Regions from separate parts of the Paenibacillus sp. FSL L8-0340 genome, predicted to be linked through region 2. Evidence: riboswitches for the same ligand, from Rfam matches in the RefSeq annotation. Region 2 holds a riboswitch; each other region holds the start of a gene.
What was found. A riboswitch is a leader RNA that binds a small molecule or an ion and turns the genes downstream of it on or off. The one in region 2 is predicted to bind cyclic di-AMP.
Positions count from the first base shown of each region.

Region 1: another riboswitch for cyclic di-AMP. It lies ahead of NST07_RS02675 (hypothetical protein); the one in region 2 lies ahead of NST07_RS00140 (ubiquitin-like domain-containing protein).
Region 3: another riboswitch for cyclic di-AMP. It lies ahead of NST07_RS18405 (APC family permease); the one in region 2 lies ahead of NST07_RS00140 (ubiquitin-like domain-containing protein).

Region 1 covers NZ_CP151967.1:579,651-583,837, forward strand. Annotated here, with positions in the region: gene NST07_RS02655 (ABC transporter permease) at 1-189, shown strand, start outside; gene NST07_RS02660 (hypothetical protein) at 229-423, shown strand; gene NST07_RS02665 (hypothetical protein) at 558-746, shown strand; gene NST07_RS02670 (hypothetical protein) at 868-1,320, opposite strand; gene NST07_RS02675 (hypothetical protein) at 1,349-1,858, opposite strand; cyclic di-AMP (ydaO/yuaA leader) riboswitch at 1,983-2,166, opposite strand; cyclic di-AMP (ydaO/yuaA leader) riboswitch at 2,588-2,776, shown strand; gene NST07_RS02680 (hypothetical protein) at 2,882-3,298, shown strand; gene NST07_RS02685 (glutaredoxin family protein) at 3,396-3,638, opposite strand; gene ytxJ (bacillithiol system redox-active protein YtxJ) at 3,635-3,961, opposite strand; gene NST07_RS02695 (SDR family NAD(P)-dependent oxidoreductase) at 4,146-4,187, shown strand, end outside.
Region 2 covers NZ_CP151967.1:27,682-31,868, reverse strand. Annotated here, with positions in the region: gene rnmV (ribonuclease M5) at 1-326, opposite strand, end outside; gene NST07_RS00140 (ubiquitin-like domain-containing protein) at 479-1,639, opposite strand; cyclic di-AMP (ydaO/yuaA leader) riboswitch at 1,930-2,157, opposite strand; gene NST07_RS00135 (TatD family hydrolase) at 2,356-3,126, opposite strand; gene NST07_RS00130 (HD domain-containing protein) at 3,181-4,187, opposite strand, start outside.
Region 3 covers NZ_CP151967.1:4,118,477-4,122,663, forward strand. Annotated here, with positions in the region: gene NST07_RS18400 (iron-hydroxamate ABC transporter substrate-binding protein) at 1-424, opposite strand, end outside; gene NST07_RS18405 (APC family permease) at 599-2,416, opposite strand; cyclic di-AMP (ydaO/yuaA leader) riboswitch at 2,542-2,701, opposite strand; gene NST07_RS18410 (disulfide oxidoreductase) at 2,929-3,360, opposite strand; gene NST07_RS18415 (thioredoxin domain-containing protein) at 3,360-4,088, opposite strand.

The sequences.
Region 1 (4,187 bases), 550 kb from region 2:
ATGCTGCTGCGCATTGGTGTTGGCGAGGTAGCGACCTGGGAGATTCTGGTCTCGCTTCTCATCTTACTGGCAACCACCTTACTGTTCGGCTGGCTTGCCGCCAAGATCTACCGCACGGGAGTGCTGATGTACGGCAAACGCCCAAGCATCAAGGAGATCAGAAAAGCAATGAAGGCCTACAAAATTTAATTGGAATCATCAATATATACCTTTTGAGGAGTGGCAAGGATGAATAAAAAGCATGAACAAACATTCGGGTTGCTGTTTGCAGTTTCTTCGTTAATCGTACTGGTCGCCAGGTTAATGCCGTCCAATGGATCGAATCTGCTTGATTTCATTCAAGGGCTTTTGACAGGAATGGGCATTGCCGGTATGATTGCGTCATTAATCATTTTTGGCAGACATTCTAAACGCGCACACTAAGAAGTGATCATAGGTTTTACTGAGGAAGCCGCGGTTCGGAAACCGCGGCTTTTTTGCGGCTCCCGGGGGAGTTCAGAGCCAAACTGGATCAGTGAAGGCTTATGGTGTATGTTATTGAATAAGGAGTGGTAATCTTGAAAAAAAACAATCAAATCCCCGCGATACTCGCAGCTTCAATTCTGCTGATTCTGCTCAGCAGCATGCTTAAGCCGGAGGGCTCTACCCTGCTGGGTGTGCTGCAGACGTTAATGCTCGGAGTGGGCTTGCTGGGCTGCTGTACAGCGGCCTGGAGATTCGCCAAAGGCGGCAAGGGCAAGAGCTGAGTATAAATAGAAAAGGCCGCGGCATTATGCTGCGGCTTTTTCATGCGCTTCGACAAGTTGCCCATTACATCAGCGGAGATAAGAGAGGGGCCCACAGTGCTTCTTTAATCTATGTGAGCAGCTATACAACAAATAAATTTGCTTCAGGCCGCAATGTTTCTAACCGGCACATTTGCTCGCGCACATGTCTCAGCCGGGTTTTCAGCACCGGCACGCTTTGCTCAAGAATGGTGCTGATTGCAGGCAGGGGCAGCAGCATGCCGTACCATAACACCTGGACAATCTGATCCTCCCAGGCTAATCCATTGGAAACAAAGAGGCTGCACTCCTCCGCAGCCCGGGAGCACTGCTGAATGCACTCCCGGTAGGCAACCAGCGAGAAAGGCTGCGGTATGAAATCATCATGAAGGTACCGGGTGTAAAGCTCAGTGAAGGTCTTCATCGCAGTCTTTTCCGCAACGGCACCCTCTCCCAGCAGCAGACTGGTGAGTGCATAAATATTTCCGGTGTTCTTTTGGACATATTCGGCAAACTCGCTGGCAGCTGTCCATTCCGGGGATAATGGGTCTGGCATGTCTTCACGTTCCTTTCTGAATAAGAAATTATAAGATGGAGAAATAAGCGATGGATCTGTCCATTAGCTCGGCTATGTCCGGTTCCTGCCAGCTGCCTTTATGCAGCAGGGAACTTGAAGGTTTATAGTACATCCGTCTGAAGGGGGGCGTACCGCCGGCCCCGGCTGTACGGGAATAGGGGACCATTTGCAGATGTGACGTGACGACCTTGCCTTGCAGCTTGGCTTTTAAATCCAGCAGGGCCGTTTGCACGATTTCTTGCTGATCTGGCTCCCACTGCGCACCTAGCTGCTGTACAATTTCTATGGCTTCTTCCAGCCTGTGATTGCGTATACTTCTCAGGAAGCTGCTCCATTTAATGACGTCAAAATGATCGCCTTCCGCAGACAGTATCCCCGCTCCCCAGCTGCACCCAGCCTTGCACGTAAGCTTCAGCACACCATACCGGCATTTGCCGGACGACTCCGTGGCCTGATGGAATGGCCAGGGGGCATCGAATACAAACACTTCTATACGTAACAGCCTGCGCTGGTTCATTTCGTTTTCCCTCCTACCCATTTATAAGCTGCAGCCTCAGCACAAAAAACCGCAGCAGAGGAGGACCTCTGCTGCGGTTTTGGTACAGGCTTAAATACACCTGGCGCAAAAACGTGGCGGATCAAGGTTCTCTCTAGTCGCTTACGGGGTTAGCTGTCGGATTCGGACGGTGAGAGTCGCCCTACCTAATGAGACCACAGTCTCCTTCGGATTCACCCCAAGAAAGATTCTTATCTTCCAGGTAAGGCCCCTGCGGGCCTGATGGTTCCCCCGTTTCCCGCATTGCGGGAATTCAGCGTTTATATCGCATTTCGTGCATTGGATTCAAACCGAATCATACTCTTTTCGCATGAGCTTTGTAAAAAGGAAAAAACATTCTTCTGAGCCGAATTTCAGGGAATTCTGGCAAAGGAAACGGTAGGATGTGCTAAAAGGGTGTTTATCAACGGTTTTCGGCTTTTTATCTCGTTCATACGACTGCTTTTGATTTAGGGTGATCAGAGCATAAAAGGCAATTTGCTCAACATCGGGTGAATATAATCACAATGCTGAATGCTTTTTCGCAAATCGCTGATAAGCCGAGTAAATAAGAGGAATGATGAGATTGAGGCTTAAGTAAGCGCTACCTGATCTGGTTTGGGTTTACTAAATACATTATTTTGGCAGGTTTGGCGGTTTACAAGGTCGTGATCGCCAGAGTATGATTACTTCTGTTTACTACACAATCGAATACGCAGTCCGCTTAATTTCCGTTATGGAAAGCGGGGGAACCAACAATCGGCAGCCGATGTGAGAGTCGGAGCCGGTTATGGGGTGAATCCTGTGAAAGTGCGAGAGAATGCTCGCATGGATACAGGTAGGGCGACTCTCACTGCCCGAATCCGACAGCTAACCTCGTAAGCGTATTAGAGAGGATGAGCACAATGTGACCGTTAATTGGACCACAGAGGGAATTCCTTTGTGGTTTTTTGCTGTGTTCGTATGGCAAATGAATGGAAGTCCTAAGCCGGAGGAGAGGAAGATATGGCGAATTCGGAAGAATATGTACTCATTAACGCTCCGACTAAAGCGGGGGAGCATTTTATCAAAATCTTAAAGTTTAGAGGCTATAAGATCGCAGGAATCGCCAACAATGCGGCGGAGAAGCGGCGTCTGGAGGAGCTGGGAATCGAGGTCAATCTCGTGGTGGATACACATCATCAGAATACATGGTTCCGCCCCTCTTTTCCGGTAGGCAGAGTATTTCTGTTCGAGAGCAGTGTGACCTTATGCTGCCGGTATATCCAGATGTGCCGGACCTGGACGACAAAGCCAATATACGTAATTACGACTTCGATGAATCCCAGACTGGTCTATAAAGGGCTTGGAGCGGATTCCGTCATCTATTCCCACAGCGGAAATGTCTCTTTTCTGGCGGATGTCTCAACGAATCCAGGATAAGGCCAAATAAAAGGGCAAATAAAAGGCATCCCCTGGACAGAGGTCCAAGGGGATGCCTTTTTCAAAATATAAGTATTCATATGCTTCATGCTATAAATTATTCAGCGGTTGCTCCAATAAGCTCCTTAAGCTCGGAAACATTGAAGCCCTTGACTGCGCGGCCTTCGTACACGGTAACAGGCACACCCATGAAGCCCAGCTTCTCGACTTCTTCCTGATACACTGTACTTGTCATAACATCACGCACCTCGAAGCTAACGTCTTGCTCGGTCAGCCACTGCTTCACTTGATTGCAGTCGCTGCACCCTGTGGTGGAATAGACAATTACCGGCTGGCTCATTGGCTCACAGCTGCCTTGATGGCGTCCCGGGTGATTTTCCAATGGGAGGTGTTCCAGCGGACTTCGCCGTCTTCCAGGAGGAAGATCTGCGGAGATTCATGTTTGATCCCGAAATCTTCGGCAATCTGATTGGACAACGGACGGTCTTCAATCACATGGACAATGGCAGCTGGAGTCTCGGAGCCTTGCGCATAGGCTGTGAATTCCTCGTTGGCCTTGGCGCTGATCGGGCAGGTAGTGCTATGCTTGAAAAGCAGTTTTTTACCTGGTTGCGCAACATATTGCTGCAGTTCTTCCAGAGTATGAAGTTGTTGGATAGACATCGGTATCTCACCTTCCTATAAGTACTTGTAACTACGATTGTAACATAGTTCAAAATTAAATCAAAAAGGAAGTTAGAGCACCCCTTTCAGCGGAATTACAGTCCCATGAAGGACGTTGAAAAAACGTGACTGCCATGCTAATGTGAGAGAGATGCCGCGTGTATCCTGAAGAATCGTAAAGGGTGTGTCCATAATCATGAAAAGGGTTGCTTTTGTTACCGGTGCT
Region 2 (4,187 bases):
GTATGTACATGCTGCAGCGCATGACGGATCGCTTCCGGTGATGCATTCTCAACACCGATATCCCCCTTGCGTGTGGCATCCTTCTCCGGGATGAATGCATGCTTGCAGCCTGGCACCTTGGAGGAAACAATCTTGCGGATGCGTTCGCCGGCATGATCGGGATCCGTAAGGATGATCACGCCTCTGCGTTCCATTGCCAGCGCTATCTTGGCGATAACCTTGCGGTCTACCGCTGAACCGCCAGTCTCTATCGTATCGGCCTCCACCGCCCGCTTGACGGCAACCGTATCACTCTTGCCTTCCACCACAATTAATTCCTTAATCATACACGTTGCTCCTTCCTGTAAAACACAAAAAGAAGAGGATTCGCTCCCCTTCTTTTTGGCTAAAGAATGTATAAGTGATGAGCGGCAGCCCGTTCTGTCAGTGCTACCCTCACTATAGCTTATAAACCGTTAATTTGCAAAAGCGGACCACGTTAATTCAACTCCGGCTTCACTGGACCGATCACATAAATAGTCCGGGACTTGCGGCCGAAATTACGGGCATGGCTCAGTGAATCGTAATAAACATCTAACTTGTTGCCTTTGATGGCACCGCCGGTATCCTCTGCTCGGCGAAACCCTAATCCCTCAATGTACACCCACCAGCCGATAGGAATTACATTCGGGTCCACAGCTATTGTCCGGCCTTCTGTTACGCGTGTGCCAGAAGCCGTGCGGGTCCCAATGCCTGGCTCTTCCGAAGAATAGGCTGTCATCGACACATTTTTGATCATCTTCTTGTATTGGAAATCTACGCCTGCCTTGTGCACGACGTTACTGCTTTTTGCGGAAACTTTGGTTGTTTTGGATGCCGTACTTTTTTTGGAAGTTGTCACAGCAGCTACAACGGGCTTTGGCAGGGGCTTCGTACCAACATAAACAATTTTATGTTTGGTAACCGTCTGTACTTCCTTGCCAATCATGCGCATAGAGACCAGTTCTCCATCTTGGTAGACCTTCTCGATATGCTGGACCATGACGCCTGGTGCGCCTAACTGTGCCACTTTTACGGTCCCCTTGTTCAGGGAAGGATCTGAGGTCTTAATGACCTGGAATGGCAAATTATGCTTCCGCTCTACAATTTGCTTGTTGATGCGGACAATTTTAATTTCCATGCCGGCCGATACTGTGGTGTCAAGCGAAGGGTATATTTTGTCACTGCTCTCCAGGCTTAAACCCAGTTTGCTAATGGCGTCACCGATAGTGTCTTCGGTGGTGTACATTGTTTTTGTTGCTCCATCCGCAGTGAGACTAAACTTCTGTGCACGATTGATCACGACACGGTCGCCGTCCTGTATCTCATCACTAAGGCCAATAGATAATTCATCATGCGGCTGCAGCGAAATTTGTTCCTTAGCCAGCACATCACTGAGCAGCGCTTCGCGCGTTTCCAGCGTCTGTACTTTCCCGTCTATTACTAAAAATATCTCTTTCTTGCTCTGACCGTGTACGTACAGCAGAATGAGCAGCGCGATAACGATTGATACCGCACCTGCAAGCGAAAGTAAGCGAGGATTCACTTGCTTCCACCGTAATGCGAAAGACCTGCTGGATGATTGCGAATCATGGGATACTTCTGGTTGGAATACGCCCACTCTCTCCATCCTCCTTACATAGCCCCGTCGTCAAGTTGTATATCAAGGTGACTGAATGATTGCTGACGAAACTAGGTTTGAGATTGCAACAGGATACGCCCGCATTGCTTTAGCGTTTCCTGCTCATGGATCGCCTGCCCGGCATAATTACTCCAGATACCTGTTATATAACAGTATGCTGGGAACATTCGCATTATTCAAAACAAAAAAAGCCCAAAAAAGAGTTCACAGAGGACTCTTTCGTGGCTTCTCCGGATGTCAGAATACGCGGGAATGTTTATGCACGAGGTTTCCTCTCTTACTTGCGCTTACGGGGTTAGCTGTCGGGTTCGGGCATAAGAGAGACGCCCTATCTTAGGTCACCCGCTCACGGCGGTTGCCCTCAAATTCACCCCAAAGACCACGTGAAGAAATCAAATAAATTCTGCGGCATTTCTGTGTTGTACTCTATGTACGGACATGCGGCAGGCATTATTGGTTCCCCCGTTCTCCATACGGAGACTCAGCGAGACGATCCATGATTCAGTGACTGTCACAGTAACAACAGCTCACTGCACTGAAAAGATGATATCCTGTTTTGATGCATGTTGTAAAGGACGATTCAACCACGTTTACGCAAAAAAATGATTAAAATATTGTAATATTCAGCCGTTTTTAAATTAAAAAAGTTTAATATATCGGCTATACTTCATTTTTCACCGCTTTTACTCCCGATTTCAGACAATTCCAAATCGTTCCAGTGCGTTCGCATACGTAATTTCCGCCAATTCCTGTAAATCAATCCCTTTTATTTCCGCGGCAGCCTCTGCTACTAATCTCACATGTGCGCTCTCATTTCGCTTGCCCCGGAAAGGGTGCGGTGTCAAATAAGGCGAGTCCGTTTCAATCAGCAGCCGGTCCATCGGAGTCTGGGCCAGCACCTCTTTTGGCACTCTGGCGTTCTTGAATGTAATCGGGCCGCCGAAGGACAGGTGAAAGCCTAAATCCAGGCACATTTTGGCTATTTCCCAGCTTCCGGAGAAGGAGTGCATCACTCCGCCTATTTCATCAGCCTTCTCTTCACGGAGAATACGCACCACATCTTCATGAGCATCACGGTTATGAATACAAATCGGCATTTTCAGTTCACGGGCTAGTCCGATTTGTTTGCGGAACACTTCATGCTGTACCTCTTTGGGAGAGGTGTCCCAATAGTAATCCAACCCAATTTCTCCGATGGCGACTACTTTTTTATGACTGCACAGTGAGGCGATCCACTCGAGATCACCGTCCCTCATGTCTATGGCATCCTGCGGATGCCAGCCGACGGCTGCATAAATATAGTCATAGGTTTCAGCAAGCTTCATGGTCGTTGGGATTGTTTCCCTGTTAAAGCCAATATTAATCATTTTGGTAACTCCTGCCTCGAGCGCATTGGCGATTACCCTTTCGCGGTCCTCGTCGAATTGCGGAGCATCCAGATGGGTGTGCGTGTCGAACAATTGCATGTTACATCCCCTTTTCTGTCATAATTTCTATGATGAATTCCAAGTATTTTTGGATTACTTTGCAAAGATTTCTGCGATTGAAGTAGGCAGCATTGGAAGGGCTTTCTGCAGCTTATCCTGTGGAAAATACAGGTGATAACGGCCGCGGTGAATTCCGCTGATGGAGCGTACGATATCTGAAACTTCAGAGATCTCCCTCAGTTTGTCATGGCGGTCAAGCAGCAGAATCTGCTTGCTGTCAAAGCCTTGTCCCGGACGAAACACATCATAGGGCAAATCTGTTGGAAAATCAATTTCCAGATCATAATCGGCATCTAGCCCTGCCACGGCAAAGCTGCGGCGTATTTCGTCAATCGTCTCGGAATCAAGGTTCTCCATCTCTACATATTTATACAGTTTACGATGAATAAACCGGCTGCACAAGTCGCTTAACAACTCATCCTTCTCCAAAGTCCACTGCATGAAGGCGGTCTGGATCATAGCTTCGTCTAGCAGCAGATATTGCTCCACCGTGACCTCTCCGCGGAACAAATCACCTAAAGGATCAATCATGAACCGGAATTCATAACCGCTCTGGTACAGTTCTTTGGCTCTGCGGAAAATTTGCCGCAAAATGATTTCGGAACTGCGTGTGACCGGGTGGAAATATACCTGCCAGTACATTTGATAGCGCGACATTAAGTAATCCTCGATGGCGTGCATCCCTGACTCCTTAACCACTACCCTTCCATGGTATGGGCGCAGCATTCTTAGAATCCTGTCAATATCAATCGTCCCATAGTTTACTCCCGTGTAGTATGCATCGCGGAGCAGATAATCCATGCGATCAGCATCCAGAGGGCCGGAAACCAAGTTGACTACAATTTCATGCTCATAAGTTTTGGAGATTACCGATGCTACCTTGCCGGGAAAATCCTCTGCCACATCCCGCAGAATCGCGGTGATCTCCGTGTCCTCCAGAATGATCCGGCAGGTCCAGTCTTCATGGTTCATTTCAAAGGCTTCTTCTATAGAATGGGAGAACGGGCCATGCCCCAAATCATGCAGCAGCGCTGCACATA
Region 3 (4,187 bases), 3.4 Mb from region 2:
CCGGTGCAAAGCTGGTCACAGCCTCCAGCGGAAGATCATAGCTGATGGTTGGCACATCTTTAAGCTCAGCAATCAGATATTCCTGGGTTCCGTTTGTCACGGACCACTGCGCTACCGGGGTAACGCCCAGTGTTACCAGGTAGTCTTCCATGTAAGAAGCAAGGACGCGCTGCGGATTCGCTGGTACTGTGACTTTATGTCCCATGGCGTCTGTCACCGTTTTCTCTGTGGCCGGTGCCGTTGTTTCCGTTGGCGCTGCCGTTGATTCAGCCGTAGCCGTAGGTGCGGCGGTAGCTTCCGTTCCGGAATTTGCAGCTTTCTCATTATTGCCATTGCCGCAAGCGGACAAGAACAAAGTCATAGCCATACATCCGATCAATGCGAGCTTCATGCTGCCTGATCTCTTATTGTTCATCGAAAACATTAAATACCCCTCCTGTATGCACATGCATTAATGGTCAAAGGTGTCCGAGACCTTCGCCTTACTTTTTAAATGATATTGATTCTCATTATCCCTGTCAACAAAATTATTCGTTCTATAAAAAAAGGTTGCCTCCGCAAGCTACGGAAACAACCTCTGCTAACCATATTTAACTGCCTATTTGTGCAAATGATAGGGTACTGTTGATACAACTATATCTTTTTGATTCATTAGATAAGAGCGAATGAACAAGCTGGTCTGATTATGCAGGATCGCCTGCCACCAATGTTTGGTAATGAACTGTGGAATCAATACGGTAATATGATCTGTAGAAGCGGTCTTCCACTCTACGGTATCGATAAATTTCACCAGTGGGCGGATAATGCTGCGGTAACGGGAACGAAGTACAATCAGGCGTACACCCGGGTTCCATTCCTCCCATTTTTGCTCCATCTTGTGAATTTCCTCTTCATCAAAACCAACGTAGACTGCCACCACATTATCTGTTAATGACTTCGCATAACTGATCGAATGCAGCACAGCGCGTGTCACACCCGCAACCGGAACAACAACGGTACTTCCTTTAATCAGCGGTTTATCCGTAGCAGGACAAATGCGAAGCTGATCGGCTATATTCATATAATGACTATGAATGCGGTGGAATACGAACATGACAACCGGCAGGAAGATGAAGGCCATCCACACGCTGGAAAACTTAGTGATGATAAAGATAAGCGTAATCGTCAGGGTGGTCAGCATACCGATTGTATTGACTACAAATTTATTCTGCCAGCCTTTCGGCTTCGTTTTGAACCAGTGCACCATCATGCCAAGCTGCGACAGCGTAAAAGGGATAAATACGCCGACTGCATACAGCGGAATCAGCCCTTCTGTATTTCCGTGGAAAGCAGCTACAAGCACAGCCGACAATACTCCGAGAAAGATAATACCATTAGAGAAGCCCAGGCGGTCTCCCCGGACCATGAAGGCATGAGGCAAATATTTATCTTTGGCAAACATGAACGCGAGCAGCGGAAACGCCGAGTAAGCTGTATTCGCCGCCAGGAACAAGATGACGGCCGTTATCCCTTGGATGAAAAAGTACAAACCGCCCCGGCCAAACGTAGATTCGGCAATTTGCGACACGACGGTGGATTTCTCATTAGGAGTAATCCCATACCAGTATGCCAGCAGCGTAATGCCGGTGAACATCAAACCGAGGATGCCTCCCATCAGCATCAAGGTTTTGGCGGCGTTTTTTTCCGCTGGAGCTTTGAAGTTCGGAATGGCATTCGATACCGCCTCTACCCCGGTGAGTGCCGAACAACCGGAACTGAAGGCTTTGAGCAATAGGAACAGACTGACGTTGGAAACGGCGGAACCGATCTCCGGGATTTCGGCATGAGCCCCGCCTGTAATATATTTGTACACCCCGGCAATGATGAGTACAAAGATAGAGACCACGAACAGATACACCGGAATGGCAATAAATGAAGCGGACTCCGTCACCCCGCGGAGATTGATAATCGTCAAGATCAGAATGACGGAGACTGCAATAAGGACAGTATGATTATGAAGACTCGGAAAGGCCGATGTGATCGCATCCGTTCCCGCCGAAGCACTAACTGCAACTGTAAGAATGTAATCTACTAATAAAGAGCCGCCAGCCAATAGGCCGGTAGGAACGCCGAGATTGCTTTTTGCCACGATATACGCTCCGCCGCCTTGCGGATAGGCAAAGATAGTCTGGCGATAGGAAAAAATAAGGATGGCCAGCAGGCCCAATACGGCTAATGCAATCGGCAATGAATACCAGATGGCGGTGAAGCCCGCGGCCACCAGTACAATGAGAATTTGCTCCGTTCCGTAGGCCACAGACGAGAGTGCATCGGAAGACAGAACAGCCAGTGCTTTCACCTTGGATAACTTTTCATGATCGAGTTCGTTCGACTTCATCGGACGCCCGATCAATAGTCGTTTTACCTTGCTTACCATTGTAGTAACAGTTCCTCTCTTTGTTGAGTTGAAACGGTAATACCGCGCGCCGTTTTCATTGGCAGGTTTCATAAATGCAGGCACAAAAATAAGCATACGGAAATGATCCGCATGCTTACGCATGCTCATTATCCCACCCTTGCTTACGAGGTTAGCTGGCGGATTCGGGCTGTGGTAGCCCTACGGTTCCGGTCAAATTGACCTGCCTCCGATTCACCCCATTGACGTTGCCGCCAAATTTGGTTCCCCCGTTTTTCCTTGCGGAAAATTCAGCGCATATTCAACTTCTCACAAGGACTAATGATAGTCTACAATAGCTTTTCAGTAAAGCGGTGAAAAAAATGAAAAAAGAATGAAAAAACATCCAAAAAGCTCAAATCCAAGACCCGGGATAAGTGGATCTTTCATTCTCTTTCATTATCCCAGCGTTCCGTGATTTTTGAGTGTTTTGGATGTTAATTGTGACAAAAATTTAGGGAATATTTATGCTCTAAATTCTGCTTAGCCTTTTCTTATTCAGCTGGCTCTTCTTGGCGCCCGGTCCAGAGCAAAATTGCGATTAGAGCAAAAGCAATCAACGCAAGCAGAGGTACTGTAATGAACCCTAAAAAGTTCAAATAATCCTCATTGCAGGGTACACCAATTGTGCATGGCAAGATTTTACTGAGTGCAGGAATTTTCTGCTCTGCGTAATGGTACAGGGAGATACTCCCGCCTATCAGACATAAAGGCAGCACATAAGGAATGATGCGTTTATCTCCCCGGTATGTGGCAATTCCGAGCAGAATCAGCTGAGGATACATAAAGATACGCTGGAACCAGCACAGCCTGCAGGGTTCATAATGCAGCACTTCACTAAGATACAAGCTTCCTGCTACAGCAATTACCGAAACAAACCAGGCCAGATATAGGCAGTGGCGTCTGCAGAAGGTAGAGAATTTCATCATTTGGCATCCGCCGAATCAAGGGCGATTTGCACCTGTGAGTCGATAGCTTCGATATCAAAGGCCTTGTCTACTTTCACTCCATTAACAAATACAGTAGGAGTAGAGGTCACTTTGCTGTCATCGGCTAACTTCATATCTCTCTGTAGTTCACTTTCATAGGTGCGTTCCTCAATGTCTTTACGCAAGAGGTCAAAATCTATCGGCAGGTTCTCCTTCTGCGCCAGGCTTACCAGGAAATCAGCGGTCGCCCACTCTTCGCTCTCCTCGCCCTGATTAGCATAGATTGCGTCAGAATAGGTCCAGAAAGCTTCACTGTTCTGATGATAGACAGACAAAGCTGCTAATGAAGCTGTTTCGGAATCCGGTCCGATAAAGGCCATATTTACGAAGTAAAAGGCCGCTTTGCCCGGAGTTACGTATTTTTCAACAAGCTGAGGTTTGATGGTACCGGTAAAGTCTGAACACGCCGGACATTTATAATCCCCGAATTCAACAATTTTGACTGGAGCATCCTCTTTTCCAAGTCTGTGCATCTCGCTGTAATTAAAGTCAGAGTTCGCTTTTGGAATCAGCATGATAAGAGCGACAAAGATAATGATAACTGCTGCTACAGTGCTGAAGATCAGTATTTTGGTTTTTTGCTTCTGCTTTTCCTGTTCTGCCCTGCGTTTCTCCTGCTTGCTCTGTTGGGGAGCCGCGGCACTGTTTCGTTTGTTTTTGCTCAAAGAGAGTTCCTTTCCGTCCACTCAGGACCCGGGTAATGAAAGTCATATAATTTAAAATTATATAATTAAAGTTCTCTCTTTGGCAAACTTCCATAGCAA